2 regions of the Paraburkholderia sp. UCT31 genome follow, and region 1 is predicted to be linked to the other one. Evidence: riboswitches for the same ligand, from Rfam matches in the RefSeq annotation. Region 1 holds a riboswitch; the other holds the start of a gene.
The links. A riboswitch is a leader RNA that binds a small molecule or an ion and turns the genes downstream of it on or off. The one in region 1 is predicted to bind cobalamin.
Positions count from the first base shown of each region.

Region 1 (11,862 bases):
TGTTGAGCAGCCTCAATCACGTGCCCGCGCCGCGCCGCATGGCGGCCGGCATCGTGCTGCGTTTGCCGTCCCAAAGGCTGCGCCAGGATCGGGACACGGCTCGCGTGGTCGCGACCAGCGGTCCGGTCGAGCACGCGTTCGACTCGAGCCCCTATCTGCCGCTGAAAACCGGTGAAACGCTGGCCGAAGGCGATCGCTTGCGCACCGGCGCGAACGGGTTCGCGACGCTCGAACTGCCCGGCGGCTCATACGTGACGGTCGCGCAGAACGGCGAACTCAATATCGAGAGACTGCGGCACGTCACGCTGACCGGCGTCGCCGATCGCGTCTTTGAACTGCGCGCCGGCGAGGTCGAGAGCCAGGTCACGCATGCGAAGCGACGCGATGATCGCTTCCAGATCCGTTCGCCTTCGGTGGTCGCCGGGGTGCGCGGCACGCGTTTCCGCGTCGATTACGACGGCGACACGCAAACCACCGCGGTGGCGGTGCTCGACGGCGCGGTCGGCGTCGATCCGGCCACGCAGCATGGCCAGAGCACCGCGCCGGCGCCAGGCAGGCCGTTGCAGGCGTCCGAGCAGCTGGTCGAGGCAAGCTTCGGCAACGTCACGCACTCGGGCGGCGCGGTCGGCAGTCCGGTCCAGCTGTTGCCCGCACCCGCGCTCGCGCGGCCGGCGCGCGTGCAGGACGGCAAGAGCGTCGCGTTCGACGTCAACCCGGCCGAGCACGCGGTCGGCTATCGGCTGCAGATTTCGCACGACGCCGATCAACTGGACCTGGTGCGAGACCTGCGCGTGAGCGCGCCGCATGCCGACTTCGGCGATCTGCCCGACGGCACGTACTTCGTGCGCGTCGCGTCGACCGATAGCAACGGTCTCGACGGCCTGCCGAACGTGTACGCGTTCGAGCGCCGCCAGTTGGGGCTGGACGCTTCGGCCGCGCAGCGCGCGGGTAGCCGCGACTACGAGTTCCGCTGGTTCGTCAGCCGCAGCAACGTGCCGACCCGTTTCCGCTTCCTGCTCGCGAACACGGCCGAACTGAGCCATCCGGTAATCGATCGCCCCGATCTGCCGGGCGGCGAACTCGTGATCAGCGATCTGCCTCCGGGCGTCTACTACTGGACGATCGTCGCCGAGCAGTTCGACAACGGCCGCTTCTACGAAAAGAGCAGTCCGGTCCGCTCCTTTACGCTTGCGCGCTGACGCTGGTAGATTCTCGGGGCCGGCCTGCTGGCCGGTCCGTCCTCCCGTTTCCGACTACATCGTCCCGTGCCCGCCACTTCTACGCGAATGAGCCTCGATCCGCGCGCCCGTCTCGGACGGCGGGCGGGCCGGCGCTTTCTGATCGAGTGGGTCAGCGTTGGCTGTCTCGGTCTCGTGGTGATCCTGCTGACGTCGTTCGGGCGCGTCGGCGCCGGCATCGATCTGCTGGTGTACGACCAGTTTCTGAAGCTGCGCGAGCAGCCGCGGCTGTCCGACATCGTCGTCGTCGAGATCGACAACGCGAGCATCGACGCACTCGGCCGCTGGCCATGGCCGCGCAGCGTGCACGCGCGGCTGCTCGAGCAGATCGCCGCGGCCAGACCTGCCGCGGTGATCTACGACGTACTGTTCACCGAGCCCAATGTCGACGACGCCCAGCTCGCCCACGCAATCGCGCTGAGCCCGACCTATCTGCCCGTGCTGCTGACGCCGCCCGATGCGAGCGGCAAGCGCACCGTCGATGAACCCGTCGCGCCGCTCGCGCAGGCTGCTGCCGGGCTCGGTCACATCAATTTCGAAGTGGACAGCGACGGCATCGTGCGCAGCGTCGCGCGCTTCCAGGGCGACGAGCGCTCGCGCTGGCCGCAACTGACGGTGCTCGTCGCCGACGCGGTCGAACACGGCAAGCTGCATCTGCGCGGCGGCCTGCCGCCGCGCCCCTCGAACGAGCCCGCACGCGGCAGCGACGACGGCGGCGAAGAGCGCTTCCTGATTCCGTTCGGCCCGAACGCCGCGAACCACCCAAAGCTCAGTTTCGCCGACGTGCTCGCCGGCAAGGTGCCGGCCGATCAGTTGCGCGGGCGCATCGTCGTGATCGGCGTGACGGCGTCGGGTCTGTACGACCGCTTCGCGACACCGGTATCGGGCGAGCTCGGTCCGCTGCCCGGCGTCTACATCCACGCGAACGTGCTCGACACGCTGCTGAGCGGCCGCGAGATCCAGCCGGTCGCGCTGTGGGTCGTGTTCGCGGCGGCGCTCGGGCCGCTCGCCGCGCTGCTCGCCGGCTTCCTCGTGCTGTCGCCGCGCCGCTCGTTGTTGCTGACCGGCGCGCTGGTGCTGCTCGCCGCGACCGGCAGCGCGCTGCTGCTGTACGGCGGCAGGCTGTGGATCTCGCCGGTGCCGGCGATCCTCGGCGTCGTGATCGTCTATCCGATCTGGAACTGGCGACGCCTCGAAATGACGATGGCGTATCTGCGCGGCGAACTGCAACGTCTCGCCGACGAGCCGCATCTGCTGCCCGAGACGCCGAAGCGCCGCCGCGAATTCGGCGGCGACGTGCTCGCGCAGCACATGGCGCTGATGGCTCAGGCCGCGCAACGGGTGCAGGACATGAAGCGCTTCGTGTGGGACAGCCTCGATAGCGTGCCGGAGCCGATTCTCGTCAGCGACGTGGCCGGCGTCGTGCTGATCGCGAATCACGCGGCGAAAGCGCATTTCGCGCGGCTAGGCGCGCCGATGCCCGAAGGCCAGCCGATGCAGAGCGTGCTCGGCGGCCTCACGCTCGTGAAGACGATCGACACCGGCGCGGCCACCGACGACGAGCGCAATCTGTCCGCGCACGCGCATTGGCCGGCGCTCCTCGATCCGACGCGCGGCGAGTTCGCGGCGCTGATGGCGCAGGGCGTCGAGGTGCGCGACGCGAACGAGCGCGACCATCTGCTGCGTTATGCGACCTGCACCAACGCGCAGGGCGAGACGACCGGCTGGATCGCCGGTCTCGTCGACGTGTCGGCGCTCCATGCGGCCGAGCGTCAGCGCGAAGACGCGCTGCGGCTGCTGTCGCACGACATGCGCTCGCCGCAGGCGTCGATCATTGCGCTGGTCGAGATCGAGCGCGCGCGGACCGAGGCTGCGCTCGCGCGCAGCGTGCTGGAGCGCATCGAACGCTACGCGCAACGCGCGCTCACGCTTGCCGACGACTTCGTGCAACTGGCGCGGGCCGAATCGCAGGCCTATGTGCTCGAGCCGCTGAGTCTGACCGAACTCGTCATCGATGCGAGCGACGAGGTCTGGCCGCAGGCGCATGCGAAGCGCATCGCGCTGCATACGGAATCCGGCGACGACGCCGACGACGATCCCTGGATCTGTGCCGACCGCTCGCTGATGACACGCGCGCTGGTCAATATCCTGAACAACGCGGTCAAGTACAGTCCGCCCGACACGCGCATCGTGTGCAGCTTCACTGGCCAGCCGGCGGCAAAGCGCGCGGGCAGCGAGGCGCCGCGCGTGTCGTGCACGATCCGCGACCAGGGCTATGGCATTCCTGAGGAGCAGCAAGCGGGATTGTTCGAGCGCTTTCGCCGTTTTCACGAGGCGGAGCGGCCGGAAGTGGGTGGGGCGGGACTCGGCATGGCGTTTGTCAAAACCGTCGTCACGCGCCACGGTGGCAGCGTCGAAGTCGTCAGCGCGCCCGGCGAGGGGACGGCCTTCACGATCTGGCTGCCCGCGCTCGACGACGCGCCCCTCGACGAATCGATCGCACCGCGCGTCTGATGCGCCTTTGATGTATTCGATGTACCAGAGAGAAAACAAAAAATGGCAAAGATCGCTCACCTCTGTGCCGCGCTGGCCGCGGCGAGCCTCACCGCTTGCGCGGGCCTGAGCGCCGACGTGCACACCGTCTCCGCTAACGGCGCCGACCGCGCCGTTGCGCTGCAAGGCGAGCAGACCTATTCGCTCGCGCGCACGCAGCCGCAGGACGACAGCGCCGATCATCCGCAAGTCGAAAAGCTGTTGCGCGACGAGTTGGCGAAACACGGGTTCGTCGATACAGCGGGCAAGCCCGCGCATTATCTGCTGTCGATCGCGTATAGCACGCGGCCGGCGTCGATCGGCATCGGCGGTGAGGATTGCGCGCCCGCCGATTGCGGCGCGGGCAGCGACGGTCCAGGCGCGCTGCTGTTTGGGCGCAAGTATCAGCACGCGCTGACGCTGCGTTTTTTCGACTACGCGAGCGGCGCCGAGCGCTACAAGGTCGGCGCGGTGTTCATGGATCGCGATGCGGACCCGCTGCATGCACTGCCGTTGCTCGTGAAAACCGCGCTCGCGAAGCTGCCGTTCGATGCGCCGGCCGACTGGCGTGTGAAGCTCAGCATCGACAAGACGAGCGGTGTGCCGAACGTCGACTCGATGGAGCCGCTGCAGCGTTAAAACGCAGCCTCGGGTCGCCGGGGCCGCGAGTATCAGTTATTCCTGCGCCGGCTCGTCTTGCGGCCAGCGGTTTTCGAACACGCAATCGGCGAGCGGCAGACGGCTCGCCCAGCGCTCCGTTTCGAGCATCGGCTCGCTATAGAAGGCAGCGACGTGGCCCAGGCACAGAATCGCGACCGGCCGCGCGCCTTCCGGCATCGCCAGTAGCTGGTGCACCGCGTCGACATCGAATAGCGACACCCAACCAAGCCCGAGTCCTTCCGCGCGCGCGGCGAGCCACATGTTCTGGATCGCGCACGCGACCGACGCGAGATCCATCTCCGGCAGCGTGCGACGGCCGAAGACGTGGCGCTCGCGCCCGTCCATCAACGCGATCACCAGCAGCTCCGCGCATTCGCGCATGCCTTCCACCTTCAGCTTCATGAACTCGTCGCGGCGCTTGCCGAGCGCGTCGGCGGTGGCGAGCCGTTCGCGCTCGACGATGTCGCGCAAGCCCGTGCGCAGCGCCGCGTCGGTGATGCGCACGATCCGCCACGGCTGCATGTAGCCGACGCTCGGCGCGTGATGCGCCGCGTCGAGCAGACGCCGCAGCACCGCCGGATCGACCGGATCGGGCACGAAGTGGCGCATGTCGCGGCGTTCGTAAATCGCGCGATAGACCGCATCGCGCTCGGAGTCGTCAAAAGGTTTCGCCATGAAAGAGGGCGGCCGTGAAAGCCGGGTTGGAGGGCCAGTAAGCGTGCATATAGGTTGCCACAATCGGGCCCACGCGGAACACCGCTTCGCCGCGCGCGTCGCTGTGCGCGCGCGTGGCGAAGCGCTGCGGCGCTAGCGGCGTCGCGAGCTTCGAGTAGTGGAACGTGTGCCCGGTCAGCGTGCCGTGGACGCCATCGATCTGCTGCATGCCGAGCGACGTGAAGCGCGTTTGCATCGTCGCGTGACCGGGCAGCAGGCCCAGCATCGGCGTGCTAGTGCCTTGCGCGTCGGTCAGCGTGTCGAGCAGATAGAGCATGCCGCCGCATTCGGCGACCAGCGGTTTGTCCGCCTCGACGTGCGCTCGGATCGATGCGGCGCTGTTCACGTTGCCCGCGAGCGTCGCCATATGCAACTCGGGATAGCCGCCCGGCAGATAGAGCGCGTGCGTGCCGGCGGGCAACGCTTCGTCGGCGAGCGGCGAGAAATAGCTGAGCCGCGCGCCGAGCGCTTCGAGCAGCGCGACGTTGGCCGGATAGATGAACGAGAACGCGGCGTCGCGCGCGATCGCGATGTGCTTGCCTTCGAGCAGACGCGGCAGCACTTCGGGCGAGGGCACGCCGAAATCGACCGGGCGCGGCAGTTCGGCGAGCGCGGTCGACGCGAGCGTATCCGCCGCGCGTTCGAGGCGCGCTTCGAGATCGTCGATTTCATCGGCCTGGTGTAGGCCGAGGTGGCGGTCGGGCAGTGTGATCTCGTCGCTCGCGGCGAGGTGGCCGCACCAGCGCAACCCGGGCGGCAGTGCTTCCTGCAACATCTGCGCGTGCCGGGCGGAGCCGACGCGATTCGCGAGCACGCCGTGGAACGGCAGTTGCGGCCTGAAGCGCGCAAGGCCGAATGCGAGCGCGCCGAAGGTCTGCGCCATCGCCTGCGCGGAAATCACCGCGAGCACCGGCACACCGAACGTGGTCGCCAGATCGGCGCTGCTCGGCGTGCCGTCGAACAGGCCCATCACGCCTTCGATCAGGATCAGATCGGCTTCTTGCGCCGCCCGCGCGAGCAGGTTGCGGCATGCGCTTTCGCCGACCATCCACAGATCGAGCGACAGCACCGGCGCGCCGCTCGCGCGCGCGAGGATCATCGGATCGAGAAAATCCGGTCCGGTCTTGAACACGCGCACGCGACGTCCGAGCCGCCGGTGATAGCGCGCGAGACCGGCGGTGATCGTGGTTTTGCCTTGTCCCGACGCGGGCGCGCTGATGAACAGCGCGGGGCACGCCCCGAAGGAAGTCCCCTGGGGGGACGCCGCGGAGCAACTCCCCTTGGGGGGCGCCCCGGACCAAGCCCCGTTGGGGGACGCCGACATCGCTCAGAACTCCACGCCGCGCTGCGCCTTCACACCTTGCTCGCGATACGGATGCTTGATCGCGCGCATTTCGGTGACGAGGTCGGCGGCTTCGATCAGCGCGTCCGGCGCATGGCGTCCGGTCACGACGACGTGCAACATCGGCGCACGCGCGTTGATCACCGCGAGCACTTCGTCGAGCGGCAGGTATTCGTACTTCAGCACGGTGTTCAACTCGTCGAGGATCACCATCTGGTAGTCGCCGCTTTCGATCATCCGCCGCGCTTCGTTCCAGCCTTTGCGCGCGGTCGCCATGTCGGCCTCGCGGTTCTGCGTGTTCCACGTGTAGCCGTCGCCCATCGTGACGAAATCGCATTGCGCGATCGCGCCGAGGAAATCGCGCTCCGACGTATGCAGCGCGCCTTTGATGAACTGCACGACGCCGAGCCGCATGCCGTGGCCGAGCACCCGCACGGCCATGCCGAACGCGGCCGTGCTCTTGCCCTTGCCGGTGCCGGTGTTGACGATCAGCAGGCCTTTTTCGACGGTCGCGCTGGCCTGCTTCTTTTCGTGGCCTTCGCGGCGGCGTTCGGTCATGCGTTGATGTGATTCCGGATCGGTTTTCATCGGGGGTCCTGGTTTTGAGAGGCGGGATGGGATGGGGTCGCGTCGCTAAGGGCAGCGTTGTTCGCCGCTGCGATCGCCACCGTGATGCCGGCGTGCGCGGTCTTGCGTACGATCAGACGCGCGTTTTGCGCGGTTGTGGTGGAGTCCGGCGCCGTTGCCGCCAGCAGCGCGCACGGCTCGCACACACCATCGACGCCGAGATGCGCGTGTGCCGCCGCCGACGGCGACGCGACCGGTACCGCGGCGATCTGCTCGCGGCTGAACAGTTGCAGCGGCAGCTGATGACGCGAGCAGAATTCGAGCAGACCGGCTTCGTTGGCTTTGGTGTCGATCGTCGCGATCGCGCGGATCTGCTCGAAGGCATTCGATCCGAGCGCTGCGCGGACGGCGGCTTCGATATCAGCGGCTTCGCTGTGCAAGCGGCAACCGATGCCGACGCTCAGCGTTTTGATCGCGCGTCCGAGTCCGTGTCGTGTCGCGCTCGCTGCCAGTTCGTGAGCAACGCCGGCCTCGCGTTTGGCCGCATCACGCGCCAGTGCGAGCGACGCCACACCGCCGATCACGACGATCGCCGGCGAGCCGAGCCCCGCGCGCGCCACCGCCTCGGCGAACTCGCGAAGCGGCGCGAGCACATGACGCTGCTCAGGCCGCGTCGCCGACTCGATCGCCGCGCACGGCGTGTCGGCGGACATGCCGGCCGCGAGCAATGCGCGGGCGATCTCGCCGAGCCGGCGCATGCCCTTGTAGATCACCAGCGTCATGCGCGTCGCGGCGAGCGCGGCCCAGTCCGGTTCGCCACTGCCGGCGCCGTGGCCGGTGACGAACACGACGCCCTGCGCGTGATCACGATGCGTGACTGCGATACCGAGCGCCGCGGGCGCCGCGATGCCGGCCGTGATGCCGTTGATCACGTCGACTTCAATACCCGCGGCCTGTAGCGCCTGCAACTCTTCGCCGCCGCGGCCGAACACGAACGGATCGCCGCCCTTGAGCCGCGCGACGCTGCGCCCCGCGCGCAGATGCCCGAGCATTTGCGCGACGATGTCGGCTTGCGGCGTCGACGGATGGCCGCCGCGTTTGCCGACGTACACGACTTGCGCGTCGGTGCGCGCGAACTGCAGCACGTCGGGATTCACCAGATCGTCGACGAGCACGACATCGGCCTGCGCGAGCGCGCGGGTGGCCTTCAGCGTGATCAGTTCGACGTCGCCGGGACCGGCGCCGATCAGCCAGGCGCGCGTCATCGCGGCGTGCATGGCGCGCGCCATGCGGTGATGGAAGAAGAGAAGCGGCGTGCGACAGCGCGCGCGGCGGTGAATATAGAGGTCATGCGCAACTGCGAATCCGGGCACGCGCGATGCCGCGCTGCTACGCCTTCACATCCGTTCCCCGCGGATTCCGGCGGCCGGCGGCGCCACGTGATGCACGGATGCAATGCGGCACCGCCTCCGCGTCTGGCCGGTATCCGGGCTGGCGGCCTCATGCGCTTCGCCTTCCCGTCCCGGTTTGTGGATTCGCGGGACAGTGGCATCAAAAAACGCATGCGCGGCACGTCGGAATCGAAGGCGAATCGAATCGCGCGCCGCAGGTCGTTTACCGTTGCGGGGACAGCACAGGTTGAACGCGCGAGGCGCTGCCTGTTTCCCGTTTAACTGCACACGCGAGCGCATGTGCGGGCACCAAACGCGCGCATACGATAGCACATGGCGCCTTGCCGGATAAGCCTCGGCGGCGCTTTCCGGCTCGGTGCGTTGCTTGACTGCGCAAGTCCCCGGGCCTACACTCGCACGCACTTTGGGTGCTCGCGTGCGCGCTCGTGCGCATGCAGTTAAACGGGAAACAGGGAGCCACCTGCTCTGGAGCGGCTAACCTGTGCTGTCCCCGCAACGGTAAGCGAAAAGCGGTTCCGGCTTGATAGCCGGGCACCGCAGTGCCGGCTTCGATGTCCTCGCGCAAGGTCGCGTGGACATTTCACCACTGGACGAGAAACCACTCGGCCGGGAAGGGGAAGCGGCGCTTTCGCCAGCCCGGATACCGGCCCAAAGAAGCAGAACGACCGCCGCGGGGATGCGGCGGCGCGTTCATGACCTCAGTTCCGCTTTCTGTATTTCCGTTGTCGCGGCCATGCCGTCGTTCGTCCCCGTGTCCGGTGATCGCTGGTACTGCTGCGCGTGCTTCATTCGCTCCATTCGCCAGCCGACGCGGACCCGCGCGCGGACTTTCCGGCATACCGATCAACGCCAAGGGATGGACCTCACGATGCAAACTCAATTGCGCAAGATCCCCGTCACGATCATCACGGGCTTTCTCGGCAGCGGCAAAACCACGCTGCTGCGGCACATTCTTCAGCATGCGGGCGGCAAGCGCATCGCGGTGATCGTCAACGAGTTCGGCGAGCTCGGCATCGACGGCGAAATCCTCAAGGGCTGCGGCATCGGTTGCGATGAAAACGGCGTCGAGACCGAAGGGCAATTGTATGAACTCGCGAACGGTTGTTTGTGCTGCACCGTGCAGGAAGAATTTTTCCCGGTGATGGAAAAGCTCGCGGAGCGCCGCGACGAACTCGATCACGTGCTGATCGAAACGTCGGGGCTCGCGTTGCCGAAGCCGCTCGTGCAGGCGTTCAACTGGCCGCAGATCCGCAATGGCTTCACGGTCGACGCGGTGGTGACGGTGGTGGACGGGCCGGCCGCCGCAAGCGGCCAGTTCGCCGATAACCCGCTCGCCGTCGATGCACAGCGCAAGGCCGATCCGAATCTCGATCACGAGTCGCCGCTGCACGAGCTGTTCGAAGACCAGTTGTCGGCGGCCGATCTGGTGATTCTGAACAAGACCGATCTGATCGACGAGTCGCGGCAGCACGAGGTCGAAGCCGCGATCCGCGCGGAGATTCCGCCGCAGGTGAAGATCGTGCGTGCGCAGCAGGGGCGGCTCGACCTGCATACGCTGCTGGGCCTCGAAGCGGCGTCGGAAGAGACGATCCACCTGCGTCATGACCACCACGGTTCCGCCGACGACCCCGATCATCACCACGATGAATTCGATTCGGTCGTCGTGCAGGCATCGGTACCGTCGCGCGACGCGGCGCTCGCCGCCTTGCAGACGCTCGTCGAAACCCACACGATTTACCGTGTCAAAGGCTTCGCGGCACTGCAGGGCGCGGCGATGCGTCTCGTGATCCAGGGCGTGGGCCGGCGCTTCGACAGCTACTTCGACCGGCGCTGGCAAGCGGGTGAAAATGGCGACGGCGCGTTGAGCCGCTTCGTGCTGATCGGCGCAGACCTCGACCAACACGCGCTGCAACAGGCGTTCGACGCGGCGCTCGGCGCGACGTCGAACGCGACGGCATAAACGGGCGCACCAGCATGCATCTGCTGCGCACGACGCCGGGCGGCTTCGTCGACGATACGCAGGGCGTGATCCGCATCGATCAGCAGCCCGCCGAGATCGTCGTGCTCAGTTCCGCCGACACCACGCTGTCGCTGCTCGCGAGCGTGGTGCCGCGTCTCGGCGACGGCTTTCCGAGCGTGCGGCTCGCGAACGTCACGTATCTGCGTCAGCCTGCCTCGGTCGATTTCTATCTGGACGACGTGTTGCAGCATGCGCGCGTGGTCGTCGTCGATCATCTCGGCGGCGAAACGTATTGGCCGTACGGCATCGAGCAGGTGGTCGCGCTCGCGCAGCGCAAACAGCAAACACTCGCGATGTTTTCCGGCGATCTGCAGGAAGACCCGAACCTGCTCGCGCGCAGCACCGCGAGCGCCGAGTTGTGCCAGCAGCTGTGGCGCTATCTGCGCGAGGGCGGTCCGCAGAACGCCGAGGCGTTTTTGCGCTGCATCGCGTATCGCGCGCTCGACTGGGGGCGCGAACCCGATCCGCCGCGCGCGTTGCCGGCCGCGTCGTTGTATCACCCCGAGCGCGATACCCCCATCGTCGCCGACTGGGAGGCGCGTTGGCGGCAAGACGCGCCGGTCGTCGCGATTCTGTTCTACAAGGCGCATCTGCAGGCCGCCAATACCGCGGTGTTCGATGCGCTGATCGACGCGCTCGAAGCGCAAGGGCTCAATCCGCTGCCGCTCGCGATCACGTCGCTGAAGGATGCGGTGAGCCGCGATGTCGTGCAGTCGCTGTGCGCCCAACATGGTGTCGCGCTCGTGCTGAACACGACCGCGTTCGCTGCTTCCGCGATCGACGACCCGGAGCCGCTCGCGCTCGCCGGCGACGCGCCGGTGTTCCAGGTAATCCTGAGCGGCGGCAATCGCGAAGACTGGCTGAAGGACAACCACGGCCTCAATTCGCGCGACATCGCGATGCATATCGCGCTGCCCGAAGTGGACGGGCGCATCATCACGCGCGCGATCAGCTTCAAGGGGCTCGCGTATCGCTGTGCGCATACGCAGGTCGACGTGGTCCGCTATCAGCCCGACCTCGAACGGGTGCGCTTTCTCGCCGAGCTGAGCCGGCGCTGGTGCCGTTTGCGTTCGCTCGATAACGCCGACAAGAAAATCGCGTTGATTCTCGCCAACTATCCGATGAGCGAAGGGCGCATCGGCAATGGCGTCGGGCTCGATACGCCGGCGTCGGTGGTCGGCATTCTGTCGATGCTGCGCGATGAAGATTATCGTGTCGGCGAATTGCCCGAAAACGGCGACGCGTTGTTGAACAGGCTGACCGAAGGCGTGACCAACGATCCGGTCGTACGCGATCTGCGTCCGGCCCTGCAAAGCCTCGCACTCGACGACTACCTCGCGCAGTTCAACGCGTTGCCGGCGAGCGTGCGCGACGCGT
Region 1 covers NZ_VZQP01000026.1:101,155-113,016, forward strand. The annotation lists gene F6X40_RS22325 (FecR domain-containing protein) at 1-1,199, shown strand, start outside; gene F6X40_RS22330 (CHASE2 domain-containing protein) at 1,266-3,752, shown strand; gene F6X40_RS22335 (DUF4136 domain-containing protein) at 3,795-4,409, shown strand; gene bluB (5,6-dimethylbenzimidazole synthase) at 4,446-5,105, opposite strand; gene F6X40_RS22345 (cobyrinate a,c-diamide synthase) at 5,089-6,468, opposite strand; gene cobO (cob(I)yrinic acid a,c-diamide adenosyltransferase) at 6,472-7,074, opposite strand; gene F6X40_RS43265 (cobalamin biosynthesis protein) at 7,071-7,610, opposite strand; partial or broken gene cobA (uroporphyrinogen-III C-methyltransferase) at 7,593-8,318, opposite strand; cobalamin riboswitch at 8,513-8,773, opposite strand; cobalamin riboswitch at 8,854-9,132, shown strand; gene cobW (cobalamin biosynthesis protein CobW) at 9,334-10,425, shown strand; gene cobN (cobaltochelatase subunit CobN) at 10,440-11,862, shown strand, end outside.

Region 2 (11,862 bases), on a different contig from region 1:
TCATCGCGAGCGGCGGCCCGCGCATTGGGGGCTCGTCGAAGCGGACGACGACCTCGCCGGCGCGCTCGCGCAACACGACGCGCCGGGCCAGTGTCTGCTGATCGACTGCCTGACGCTGTGGCTCGCAAACCTGCTATGTCCCGCCGACGGCGCGGCGGCGCCGCTGTCGCACTACTACGAGCAGGCCGCCGCGTTCGAAGCGGCGCTCGCCGGCGCGCGCGGCAAGATCATCGTCGTCAGCAACGAGATCGGCCTCGGTGTCGTGCCGCTCGGCGAAGCCACGCGTCTTTACGTCGACGAACTCGGCCGCCTCAATCAGCGCATCGCCGCGTTGAGCAGCGCGGCCACGCTGATGGTCGCGGGACTGCCGCTCGCGCTGAAAAGCGCGAGCCGCGTGTGATGCCGCCGCTGACCATGCCGCTGGTCGCGACGCTCGCGGTCGCGGGCGTCGCCGTCGACCGCTGGTTCGGCGAGCCGACCCGCCGGCATCCGCTGATCGGGTTCGGCAACTGGGCGGCGCGTATCGAGGCGCGCTTCAATCACGACCGGCGTCTGCGGCTCAGGGGCCTGCTCGCATGGGCGCTCGCGGTTCTGCCGCCGGTGTTGATCGCGTGGTGGCTCGTCGCCGTGCTGCCGTTGTTCGCGGCCTGCGCGCTGCATGTCGCGCTGCTGTGGTTCGCGCTCGGCGCGCGCAGCCTGCGCGATCACATCGCGCCGATCGCGCGGGCGCTCGGCCAACGCGATCTGGCCACGGCACGTGAGTTGACCGCACGGATCGTCTCGCGCGACACCGCGCAGTCGGACGAGGCCGCGCTCGCGCGCGCCGCGGTCGAATCGGCGCTCGAAAACGGCAACGACGCGATCTTCGGCGCGCTGTTCTGGTTCGCGCTCGCGGGTGGGCCTGGCGCGCTCGGCTTTCGCCTCGCCAATACGCTCGACGCGATGTGGGGTTATCGCACGCCGCGCTATCTGCGCTTCGGCTGGGCCGCCGCGCGCATCGACGACGTGCTGAACTGGATTCCCGCGCGCCTGACTGCCACGAGCTACGCGCTGCTCGGCGACACGCTGACCGCCTGGCGCTGCTGGCGCGACCAGGCGCCGCGCTGGGACAGCCCGAACGCGGGCCCGGTGATGGCCGCCGGCGCCGGCAGCCTGAACGTGCTGATCGGCGGGCCGGCCGTGTATCACGGCACGCTCGAGCATCGGCCGACGCTGGGCTTCGGGCGTCCCGCCGAGGCGCGTCATGTGGGCGCCGCGTTGATGCTGGTCGAACGCACGGTGATTCTCTGGCTGGCCGTGCTGATCGTGCTGGCGTTGTTGAGCGTGCCGTTTCATGGCTGAGCGGAACGACGCGCGTAGCGATGGGATGAGCGCATGAGCGACTGGACGCAACCGCGCGAGCACGCCGCAAGCGGCCCGATCGCGCACGGCGGCAACCTGCACGAAGCGGCGGCGCGCTACGGCATTGCGTACGCGCAGTGGCTCGATCTGTCGACCGGCATCAATCCGCACGGCTATCCGGTGCCGCCGCTGCCCGCCGACGCGTGGCGCCGTTTGCCCGACGAAGGCGACGGCTTCGCCGAGCGGGCCGCGCGCTACTACGGCGCGCCCGATGCCGCGCACGTGCTGCCCGTCGCCGGCAGCCAGGCGGCGATTCGCGCGCTGCCCGCGTTGCTCTCGCCCGCGACGGTCGGCATCGCGCCGCTGACCTACGGCGAGTACGCGCCCGCGTTCGCGCGCGCCGGACACGCGGTCGCGCCGCTCGACGTGCATCGCGACACGCTGCCCGCCGCGCTCACGCACGTCGCGATCGTCAACCCCGACAATCCGACCGCCACGCATATCGATGCCGCCAGGCTGCTGTACTGGCACGCGCAGCTGCGCGAACGCGGCGGCACGCTGCTCGTCGACGAAGCGTTCGCCGATACGCTGCCGGCCGCGCGGGTCGCGTCGCTGGCGGCGCATACGCATCGGGACGGGCTCGTCGTGTTGCGCTCGCCCGGCAAGTTCTTCGGGCTCGCGGGTGTGCGCGCCGGCTTCGTGCTGGGCGCGCCCGCATTGCTCGCCGCGTTGCGCGACAGGCTGGGGGCGTGGACCGTCAGCGGTCCCGCGCGTCATGCGGTGAGCGCCGCGTTCGACGATGCCGCGTGGCAAACGCGGATGCGTGAGCGGCTCATCGGCGACAGCGCGCGGCTTGCCGGGCTGTTGCATGCGCACGGTTTCGCGACACGGGGCACGCCGCTTTTCGCATGGACCGACGATGCGCGCGCCGCCGCGCTGCATGAAGCGCTCGCGCGGCGCGGCGTGTGGACGCGCCTTTTTCCGCCATCGCTTCGGGTGCCATCGGCCAGCGTGCGCTTCGGGCTACCGGGCGACGAAGCCGAATGGACCCGCTTCGAGCAACAGTTGCAACAGGCGGTTGACTCGATCGATACCGCGCGGTCGAGTTAGCGCAGTGACCTTCGCACCCAAGCCGCTCAACGCTTCGTGATCCGCCCTCGTCCGATGATCCGCTTTGCACGTTCCATCCGCTTTGCCCCGCCCGCGCATGGCTTCATCCATTGGTTCGGCGCCGCAGCGCTCGCGCTGAGCGCACTGAGCGCGCACGCCGCAATCACCGTCACTGACGACAGCGGCGCGACCGTCACGCTCGCCGCGCCCGCGCGGCGCGTGATCAGCCTCGCCCCGCACGTGACCGAATTGCTGTACGCCGCGGGCGGCGGCCCGAAGATGGTCGGCGCCGTGTCGTACAGCGACTATCCGCCCGAAGCGAAGCAACTCCCGCGCGTCGGCGACAACAAGGCGCTCGACCTCGAACGCATCGTCGCGCTGAAACCGGACCTGATCGTCGTATGGCGGCATGGCAACGCGCAGCGCCAGCTCGAACGCTTGCGCGAGCTACACGTGCCGCTCTTTTTCAGCGAGCCGCGCCGTCTCGACGATATCGCCGTGTCGCTGACCAGGCTCGGCCGGCTGCTCGGCACATCGGCGAGCGCGGATGCGGCGGCCGCCGCCTTCCGCGACGACATCGCCCGTCTGCGCGCGCGGTATGCGAACCGCCCGGCCGTCAGCGTCTTTTATCAGGTATGGGACCGGCCGCTGATGACGCTCAACGGCGAGCACATGATCAGCGACGTGATCACGCTATGCGGCGGCCGCAATGTGTTCGCGGACCTGCAGCCGCTCGTGCCGACCGTGTCGATCGAAGCGGTGCTCGCGGCGAATCCGCAGGCGATCGTCACCGCCGCGCCCGGCGCGACGCGGCCCGACACGATGCTGCCGCAACTCGACGCATGGCGCGCATGGCCGGGCCTCGCGGCCGTCGCGAACAACAACCTGTTTGCGATCGACGGCGATCTGATCAATCGCCCCGCGCCGCGCATCGCGCAAGGCGCGCGGCAACTGTGCGAGGACCTCGAACTGGCGCGCTCGCGCAGCAAGCAACCCGCGCCATGACGGCGCCGCGTGCGGCGAGAAAAAAGGATCGGTTTTCCGGATGACCACGCGGGTCACGCATTCCATCGCACGAGCGACCACTGCAGCGTCTCGTCGTTACGTCGCAACCAGACGATCCCCGTCATATCCAGCGACCACTGCAGGCAATGCGCGAGCGGCACCTCCAGCACCCACGACGCGATCGCGCGCATCACGCCCGCGTGCGTGACCACGTATGCGGGCGACAGCTCGCGCGTCAGCGCGAACGCATCGAACCACGCTCGCACACGCGCGACGAATTGCGCGACGCTCTCGCCGCCGTGCGCGCGCGCATGTTCGAAATTGGCGGCCCAGTCGTCGAGCAGCGCGCGATCGATCGTATCCCAGCGCTGTGCTTCCCACTCGCCGAAATCCATTTCCTTCAAGCGCTCGTCGTGGCTGACCACGCAGCCGAAGTCGTTCGCGATCTCGGTCGCTAGCGCGGCGCAGCGCGTAAGCGGACTCGTGATCAGCACACGCGGCGCCGGCACCTGCAAGCTCGCGAGCTTCACCGCCAACGCATTGGACGTGACCTCGGCGCTTTCCGCCAACGCGACATCACTATGGCCGTAACAAATCCCCGCCTCGAGCGCGACAGCGGGATGTCGAATCAGGACGATATCCATGCAAGCCCCACCAGGTAGATGCTCAATTCGAAGATCTGCTGCGCGAAGCCGAGGCAATCGCCGGTATAGCCGCCGATGCGTCTGACGAAATAACGGCCCATCGCAAAGCGCAGTGCGAACAGCACAGCACACGTGAGCGCGGCAAAACGCCAGTCGGGCATGCCGGGGCCGTTCGGCCACAGCAGCCAGGGCAGCCCGAACAGCGCGGCGCACAGCAGCGCCGGCCCGCTCAAACGCTGCGCGACCGGCTTGGCTTTGCCGGCCGCGCGCACATAGTCGAGCGTGGCCAGGTAACTGATCGCGCACGCGCGGCTCGCGCCATGCGCCGCAAGCATCAGGCTTGCGGCACGCAGCGGTGGCAACGCCGCGAGCGTTTGCCACTTGATCGCCAGGGCGATCACGAGCGCGATGGCACCAAAAGCACCGATGCGCGAGTCTTGCATGATGCGCAACGCATCGTCGCGCGTATAGGCGCCACCGAACGCATCGATGCAATCGGCGAGACCGTCCTCGTGAAATGCGCCCGTGACCACGAGCGACGCGGCCATCGACAGCAGCACCGCGACACTCGCCGGAAACACGCGCAGCGCGGCCAGATAGACGAGCGCGCTGAAGCCGCCGACCAACACGCCGACGAGCGGAAAATAGCGCGCCGCGGCGTTCAGATAATGCGGCTCGAAGCCGACCCAGCGCGGCACGGGCACGCGCGTGAAGTAACCGAGCGCCGTGAAGAAATAGCGCAGTTCCGCGAGCGGGTTCATGAACGTGGCGAGTGCAGGTTCACGGCGCTGCGGGCCGAGCTTCGCGTTATCGCGAAGCGCGTGCTCACGCGCTTCACGGTTCGCGATCGGCGACGCCCGCCGAATCGAAGCTGGCCATCTCGTTGACGAAGGCCACCGCCGCGCGCAGCAACGGCACCGCGAGCGCGGCGCCCGTGCCTTCGCCGAGCCGCATGTCGAGCGACAGCAGCGGCTGCGCGCCGAAATGATCGAGCATGCGCCGATGCCCGGCCTCGTTCGACGCATGCGCGAACACGCAGTACTCGCGCACGTCGGGCGAGAACGCATCGGCGACCAGCAGCGCGGACGTCGCGATGAAGCCATCGACGAGGATGGTCATGCGCGCCTCGGCGGCCGCCAGATACGCACCCGCCATCATCGCGATTTCGAAGCCGCCGAAGGTCGCGAGCACGTCGAGCGGCGCGCGTGCATCCGCATGGCGCGCGAGCGCCGCCGCGAGCACGTTGCGCTTCTTCGCGAGTCCGGCATTGTCGAGACCCGTGCCGCGGCCGACGCAGTCGTCGATCGGCACACCGCACAGGCGGCTCATCAGACACGCGGCCGCCGAGGTGTTCGCGATGCCCATCTCGCCGAAGCCGATCACGTTCGTGCCGAGCGCCGCGTGATGACGCACGCGCGCGGCGCCCGCCTGCATCGCGGCGAGCGCTTCGGCGTGCGTCATCGCGGCTTCGTGTGCGAAGTTGCGCGTGCCGGGCCCGACCGGAATGTCGACGAGTCGGTCCGTGGACGGCAGCGGCGTCGCGATGCCCGCGTTGACCACTTCGAGTTCGAGACCCGCGACGCGACTGAGCGCGTTGATCGCCGCGCCGCCCGCGATGAAGTTCGCGACCATCTGCGCGGTCACCGCTTGCGGATAGGGGCTCACGCCTTCGGCGGCGATGCCGTGGTCGCCCGCGAAAACGATCATCGCGGGACGCTGCACGGTGGGACGCGTACTACGCTGGATCAGGCCCATCTGGCGCGCGAGGGTTTCGAGCCGGCCGAGGCTGCCGGGCGGTTTGGTGCGCGTATCGATGATCCGCTGCAGCTCGGCGCGCAGCGTCTGATCGAGCGGCGCGACTTCGGGCAAACCGGCTGGGTGTGGGATGCGAGTCATAGGTGTGATCGAAACAAGGGATAGGAACGAATATCAGCCTGACTGTGCGTCATGGCCGGCAGGCGATTCGTGACGCGCGCGCGGCGCGGGTATCAGCGCCTCGTGCTCGCCGTCGCGAATCAGAATCAGCGGATAGCCGAACGCGCGGCTCGTCAACGCGGGCGTCAGCACGTCGCGCACTGGGCCCGCATACGCGCCGCCCGCGCCGTCGAGCAGCAACGCGTGCGTCGCGAAGCGGCGCGCGAGGTTCAGGTCGTGGCACGAGAACAGCACACTACGGCGCGGTTCGCGCGTCCATGCGACGAGCGCTTCGAGACAGTCGACCTGATGATGCAGGTCGAGATGCGACAACGGTTCGTCGAGCAGCAACAGCGGCGCGTCCTGGCACAGCACCGCCGCGAGGGCAACGCGCTGACGCTCGCCGCCCGATAGCGACAGCACGTCGCGCGCCGCAAAGTCCGCAAGGCCGAGCCGTTCGAGCGCCGCCCGCGCGGCCGCGCGATCCTCGTCGCGCTCCCAGCCCCAGCCGCCCAGATGCGGGAAGCGGTTCAGCAGCACGATGTCGAGCACGCTTGCGTTGAACGCATCGGCCGCGCTTTGCGGCATCAGCGCGCGGCGCCGTGCGAGCGGCAGCGGCTGCCAGCCGGCCACGCGCACGCCATCGAGTTCGACATGGCCCGCCGCCGGATGCAACAGCCCCGCCAGCGTCGATAGCAAGGTGGTCTTGCCAGCGCCGTTCGGCCCGGCGATGCACCAGATTTCGCCCGCATGGAACGTGTGCGTGAACGCGTCGAGCAAGGTGCGCGCGCCGGCGCGCAACGTCAGGCGCTGCGTGCTCAGCATCGAACAGGTGGGGCTGGGTTTGGCTCGTATCATCGGCGGCGTTTGAGCAGCATCCACAGGAACACCGGTACGCCGACCAGCGACGTGATCACGCCGACCGGCAATTGCGCGGGCGCGATCACGGTCCGCGCGATCAGATCCGCGCCCATCACCGCGACACCGCCGCCGAGCGCGGCCGCCGGCAGCAGCATGCGCTGATCGTTGCCGAACGCGAGCCGCAGCATGTGCGGCACGACGAGACCGACGAAGCCGATCGTGCCCGCAGTCGTCACCGCCGCGGCCGCCGCCAGCGACGCGACCAGGTACACACGCAAACGCAGCGGCATCACGGCGACGCCCAACGCCTGCGCGGCCGCGTCGCCGCGCAGCAATACGTTCAGACGCGGCGCGGCCGGCACGATCGCAAGCAGCACGAGCGCGAGCGCCATCAGCGCGGTCCACGGCAGCGCGCCGCCGTTGAGGTCGCCGGTGAGCCAGAACAGCATGCCGCGCAGACGGCTGTCGGGCGCGAGATTGAGCAGCAGCGTGATCAGCGCGCCCCACCCGGCCGCGATCACCGCGCCGGTCAATAGCAAACGGGGCGACGTGTCCTGCGGCTCGCCGCGCCATAGCTCGCGACGCGCGAGGCCGAGCACCAGCAGGATCGACACGAACGCACCCGCGAACGCGCTCGCATCGACGATCCACCATGCGCCGCCCGCGATCATCGCAACGAGCGCGAACGTCGCCGCGCCGCCCGACACGCCGAGCACGTATGGCTCGGCCAGCGGATTGCGCAGCAGCACCTGCAGCAGCGCGCCGGCGAGCGCGAGCAACGCGCCGCACGCGAAGCCGGCGAGCGCGCGCGGCAAACGCAACGTACGCACGATTTCGCCGGCGAGATCGTCGCTGCCCGTGCTGCCGAACGTGTGCGTGGGCACGAGTGCCGCAAGCACGCGCGACGGCGCGAGCGGCACGCTGCCGAGCACCAGCGACGCGCCGAGCACCGCCACGGCGGCGAGCGCGAGCCCGAGCCAGATCGCGGCCGCGCGTTTCGCGTTCATCGGGCGCGGCGTCGCCATCGCGGCGCGCAGCGAAGCGGACGCGCGACTCATCCGCATGCGCTCACGCATGCGGCCAACCCGGCGCGCGCGTCACTGCTGCTGCCAGCCGAGCGTGACATACGCACCGCGTCGCGGCGAGTTATACGAGTAGGCCGTTTCATAATCCTTGTTGAACAGATTGTCGATTTGCGCACTGACGTACCACGCTTTGGTGACGTTGTAGCGCGCCGACAGATTCACGATGCCATAACCGCCGAGGTTGCCCGTGCTATCGGTGCGCGGACCGCTGACGATCCACTCGCCGCCAACCCGCCAGCCACCGATGCTGCGATTCACCGCGAACGACCCGAACCGACGCGCGCGCCGCACGAGGTCGGTACCGTTGTCGAGATCGACCGGGTTCTGCAGCGTCACCGTTGCGCGCACGTCGGTCTTGCCGACATGACCGCTCCACGATCCCTCGAGTCCCTGCACCTTCGCATGGCCGACGTTCTCCGCGAGGTAGATGCCGGGGATCGTCTGCACGTAGTCGATCAGATTCGTATAGCGCGTCTGGAATGCGTTCAGACGCATCACGCCGAGCGCATCGGTCGCGTACTGCAAACCGGCTTCGACCGAATGACTGCGCTCGGGCTGGATCGACGGGTTGCCGCTGATCGGATAGTACAGATCGTCGAAGCTCGGCGCGCGGAACGCATCCGAATAGCTTGCGGTTACCTTCCAGCGCGACGTGATGTCGAATCCGTAGCCGAGATAGTAACTGTTCGCTCCACCGAAATCGGAGTACTGGTCGCGTCGCACGTTGGCCTGAATCTGGTTGCGGCCGAAGCGCGCGCTGTAGCCCGCGAAGACCGAATCGACGTGACGGTCGGGCGCGGCGAACGTGTCGGAGTCGAGCGTCTGGTCGAGATGCTCGTAGCCGAGTTGCAGCTTCTGGTTCGCGGCGAGCGCGAAATCGTTCTGCCACGTGTACTGGCGATTGTCGGTATCGAAGCGGCCGTTGTCGATGCCATTGGTGTTCGACACGCTGCGGTCGTCGCCCTCGGCGAGCGTGACGTGGGTGGTCCACCAGTCGGTCAGCTTGCCGTTCGCGAATACCGACACCTGACGCACCTTGCTATAGAGATTGTTCAGATCGGTGGGCTCGCCGTACGCATTGTCGTAGCTGTTGTCGTTGTTCGACTGGAAGTAGCTGACGCCCGCGTCCCACCTGTCGGTGAACTTGTGACGCAGCGACGCGCTGATGCTCTCGTTCAGATTGCCGTTTGCGTTCGGATTCGCGTTCGGCGCCTCGAGCGGATTGAGCGACGAAAAGCCGTCGTCCTTCGTGCGCGCGAGCGAAATATTGAAAGTCGTGCGCCCGTCCTGATCGAGCGCGCCGTTCACGCCGGCCGTTTGCGTCTGCGTGCGATAGCTGCCGTAGCCGACCGAAAAATTGAAACGCGGCGGATGATCGCCGCCGTCTTTCGTGAACACCTGCACGACGCCGCCGATCGCGCCCGAGCCATACAACGCCGACACGTTGCCGTTCACCACTTCGACGTGATCGACCTGATCGAGCGGAATCTGTGCGAGTTGAGCTGAGCCGAGACTCACCGAATCGACGCGCACGCCGTCGATCAGCAGCAGCGATTGCGTCGACGATGCGCCGCGCAGAAAGAGGCTCGTGGTCGAACCGGGGCCACCCGTGCGCGAGATTTGCGCGCCTGGCGCGAGTTGCAGCAGGCCGGGCAGATCGGTCGCGGTCGTGTCGGCGATGTCCTGCTGATCGAACCGCGTGGTCTGCGGGATCGCATCGCGCAACGCTTGCGGTCCGCGTTGCGCGGTCACGACGATCGGCGACAGCAGGTTGCCCGGCGCATCGGTGGAAGTGAGATTGGCCGCGTCGGCAACGTTTGCGGCGCTCGCAGCGGTTGCATCCGTCGCGGACGATGAAGACGCGGGCTCGGCGCTTTGCGCATGCACGACGAGCGGCAGGCTCGCGAACGCGAGCAGCGTTGCGCGGGCGATGGGGGACAGCATGGGATGACATTCCTGTGGATAGCGTGCGCGGCCTGCTTCCCCGCGGGCCGACGCGTCACGAGGCGCCCCCTTGTTTAGCGTTTTCGCGGGGGGACGTCCCTCTTTTCTGGCCGGTATCCGGGCTACGACACATCGATCCCGCCTTCCCACGCGTGACGCGCAGTGGCACACTCGCACGTTGAACTTCCAACCTTGCGACCAGGACCGACCTGCATGAGCACATCACATGCGGTCGCTTACCGTTGCGGGGGCAGCGCAGGTTCGCGCATCCGGTTTTGGCACCGCGCGCGCCCTGCTTCCCGTTTAACTGCGCGCGCCGAAAAGCGCGCGCGGGCACCAGAGTGCGGGAAGTTTAGGAGCGGCGTCACGGGGCGTCAAGAAAGGTCGACCGGAGCGCAATCGGTTCTGTTGAATGCAGGTTATTGTCGGATGGATTGCCGGTTTTTATCTTATGGTCGACGACGCGACACCCAACGAACGTGCACGAAGCGATGCTGTTACGTCTCGAAACGAGACAATTGTCGGAACCTGTAATATTCCGCGCTAAAATGCGATGTCTTTAGAGGACGCAGCACATGCTCACCGAACTCGAATCACTCTCCCAGAACATCGGCAAGCTGATTGCGATCAGCCAGCGCCACAACGAAGCGCGGCTCGCGCTCGAAGAGCAGCTCGCGCAAACGCGTGCCGAAGTGCAAGCCACGCATGCGGAACTCGCGCAATTGCGCGAAGAGCGCGACGCACTGCAGGCGGAACGCGACGCGCTGTCCGCCAAGATCGACGACGCTCAGGTGCGCCTGAATGCGATTCTCGAAAAATTGCCGCGCGCACGCGCGAGCAGCGAACCGGATAACCAGCTCGATCTGCTCGAGTCCGCCCGGCCCGAACACGAGGAAGCGGAAAGCGACGTGAGCCGACACGGAGAAAGCGCATGACCACCAAGCAGATCGAAGTATCGATTCTCGAAGTACCCTATCGTCTCGCCTGTTCGCCGGAAACGGAAGGCGCGCTGCTCGAGGCGGTCGCGCGCGTCGACGCCGAGATGCAGAAAATCCGCAGCGGCAGCAACGTGCGCGGCACCGATCGCATCGCGGTGATGGCTGCGCTGTCGCTGGCATCGGAACTGCTTAAGCTGCAAAGCAGCGTGCGACACGGAGAAGCATTTCCCGCTGAAGAAATCCGGCGTACAATGCAGCAAATGAACGAACAGCTAGGTACTGTGATCGAGCAGTACAGCTTGCAGTAAGCAGTAGTGGGCCGGTTTCGAACCGGTCACGTGTTCAACGGTTTGGGTTGTAGCTTCATCGGTTTAGCTTCCCTGCCTGGTTCGCCAAGGTCATACATTCCTTGAACCAATGCCATGTGCACGGTTGCGGAAATTTGTAGCACGGGTGTGCGCGTCACTCAGTCTGATGTACCCGAAGTGTTGCTAACTGCGACCAATTCTGAACCCTCGGTTCAGGATGCCGGCCTAGCGGCTAAGGCGGGGATCTTATCTGGAACGGCATCGGACTTCGGTTCGATGCCGTTTTTCTTTGGTCATCGTTTTTTCGTTTGAGCGCCTTTTTCAGGGGCTTTTCCGTACGCGCCTGCTGTTGTTGCGCTTCGTTCAATCTCACACGCTCACTCCGATTCATGCGCTACTGGCTGATGAAGTCCGAACCGGACGAAGCAAGCATCGACGACCTCGCCAACGCACCTCATCGCACCTTGCCGTGGACCGGCGTACGCAACTATCAGGCGCGCAACTTCATGCGCGACGTGATGCAGGTCGGCGACGGCGTGCTCTTCTATCATTCGAGCTGTCCGGAGCCCGGCATCGCGGGCATCGCGGAGGTCTCGTCGACCGTGTATCCGGACCCTACGCAGTTCGATAAAAAGAGTCCGTACTACGACGCGAAATCGTCGCCAGAAACGCCGCGCTGGATGCTCGTCGACGTCGTGTTCAAGAAGAAAAT
Region 2 covers NZ_VZQP01000017.1:117,508-129,369, reverse strand. The annotation lists gene cobU (bifunctional adenosylcobinamide kinase/adenosylcobinamide-phosphate guanylyltransferase) at 1-400, shown strand, start outside; gene cbiB (adenosylcobinamide-phosphate synthase CbiB) at 400-1,341, shown strand; gene cobD (threonine-phosphate decarboxylase CobD) at 1,375-2,451, shown strand; gene F6X40_RS16720 (cobalamin-binding protein) at 2,506-3,456, shown strand; gene cobC (alpha-ribazole phosphatase) at 3,510-4,100, opposite strand; gene F6X40_RS16710 (adenosylcobinamide-GDP ribazoletransferase) at 4,085-4,861, opposite strand; gene cobT (nicotinate-nucleotide--dimethylbenzimidazole phosphoribosyltransferase) at 4,935-5,996, opposite strand; gene F6X40_RS16700 (ABC transporter ATP-binding protein) at 6,030-6,839, opposite strand; gene F6X40_RS16695 (FecCD family ABC transporter permease) at 6,869-7,933, opposite strand; gene F6X40_RS16690 (TonB-dependent receptor domain-containing protein) at 7,973-9,904, opposite strand; cobalamin riboswitch at 9,995-10,260, opposite strand; gene F6X40_RS16685 (ATPase) at 10,480-10,839, shown strand; gene F6X40_RS16680 (cell division protein ZapA) at 10,836-11,150, shown strand; RNA gene ssrS (6S RNA) at 11,217-11,398, shown strand; gene F6X40_RS16670 (EVE domain-containing protein) at 11,540-11,862, shown strand, end outside.
Region 2: another riboswitch for cobalamin. It lies ahead of F6X40_RS16690 (TonB-dependent receptor domain-containing protein); the one in region 1 lies ahead of cobW (cobalamin biosynthesis protein CobW).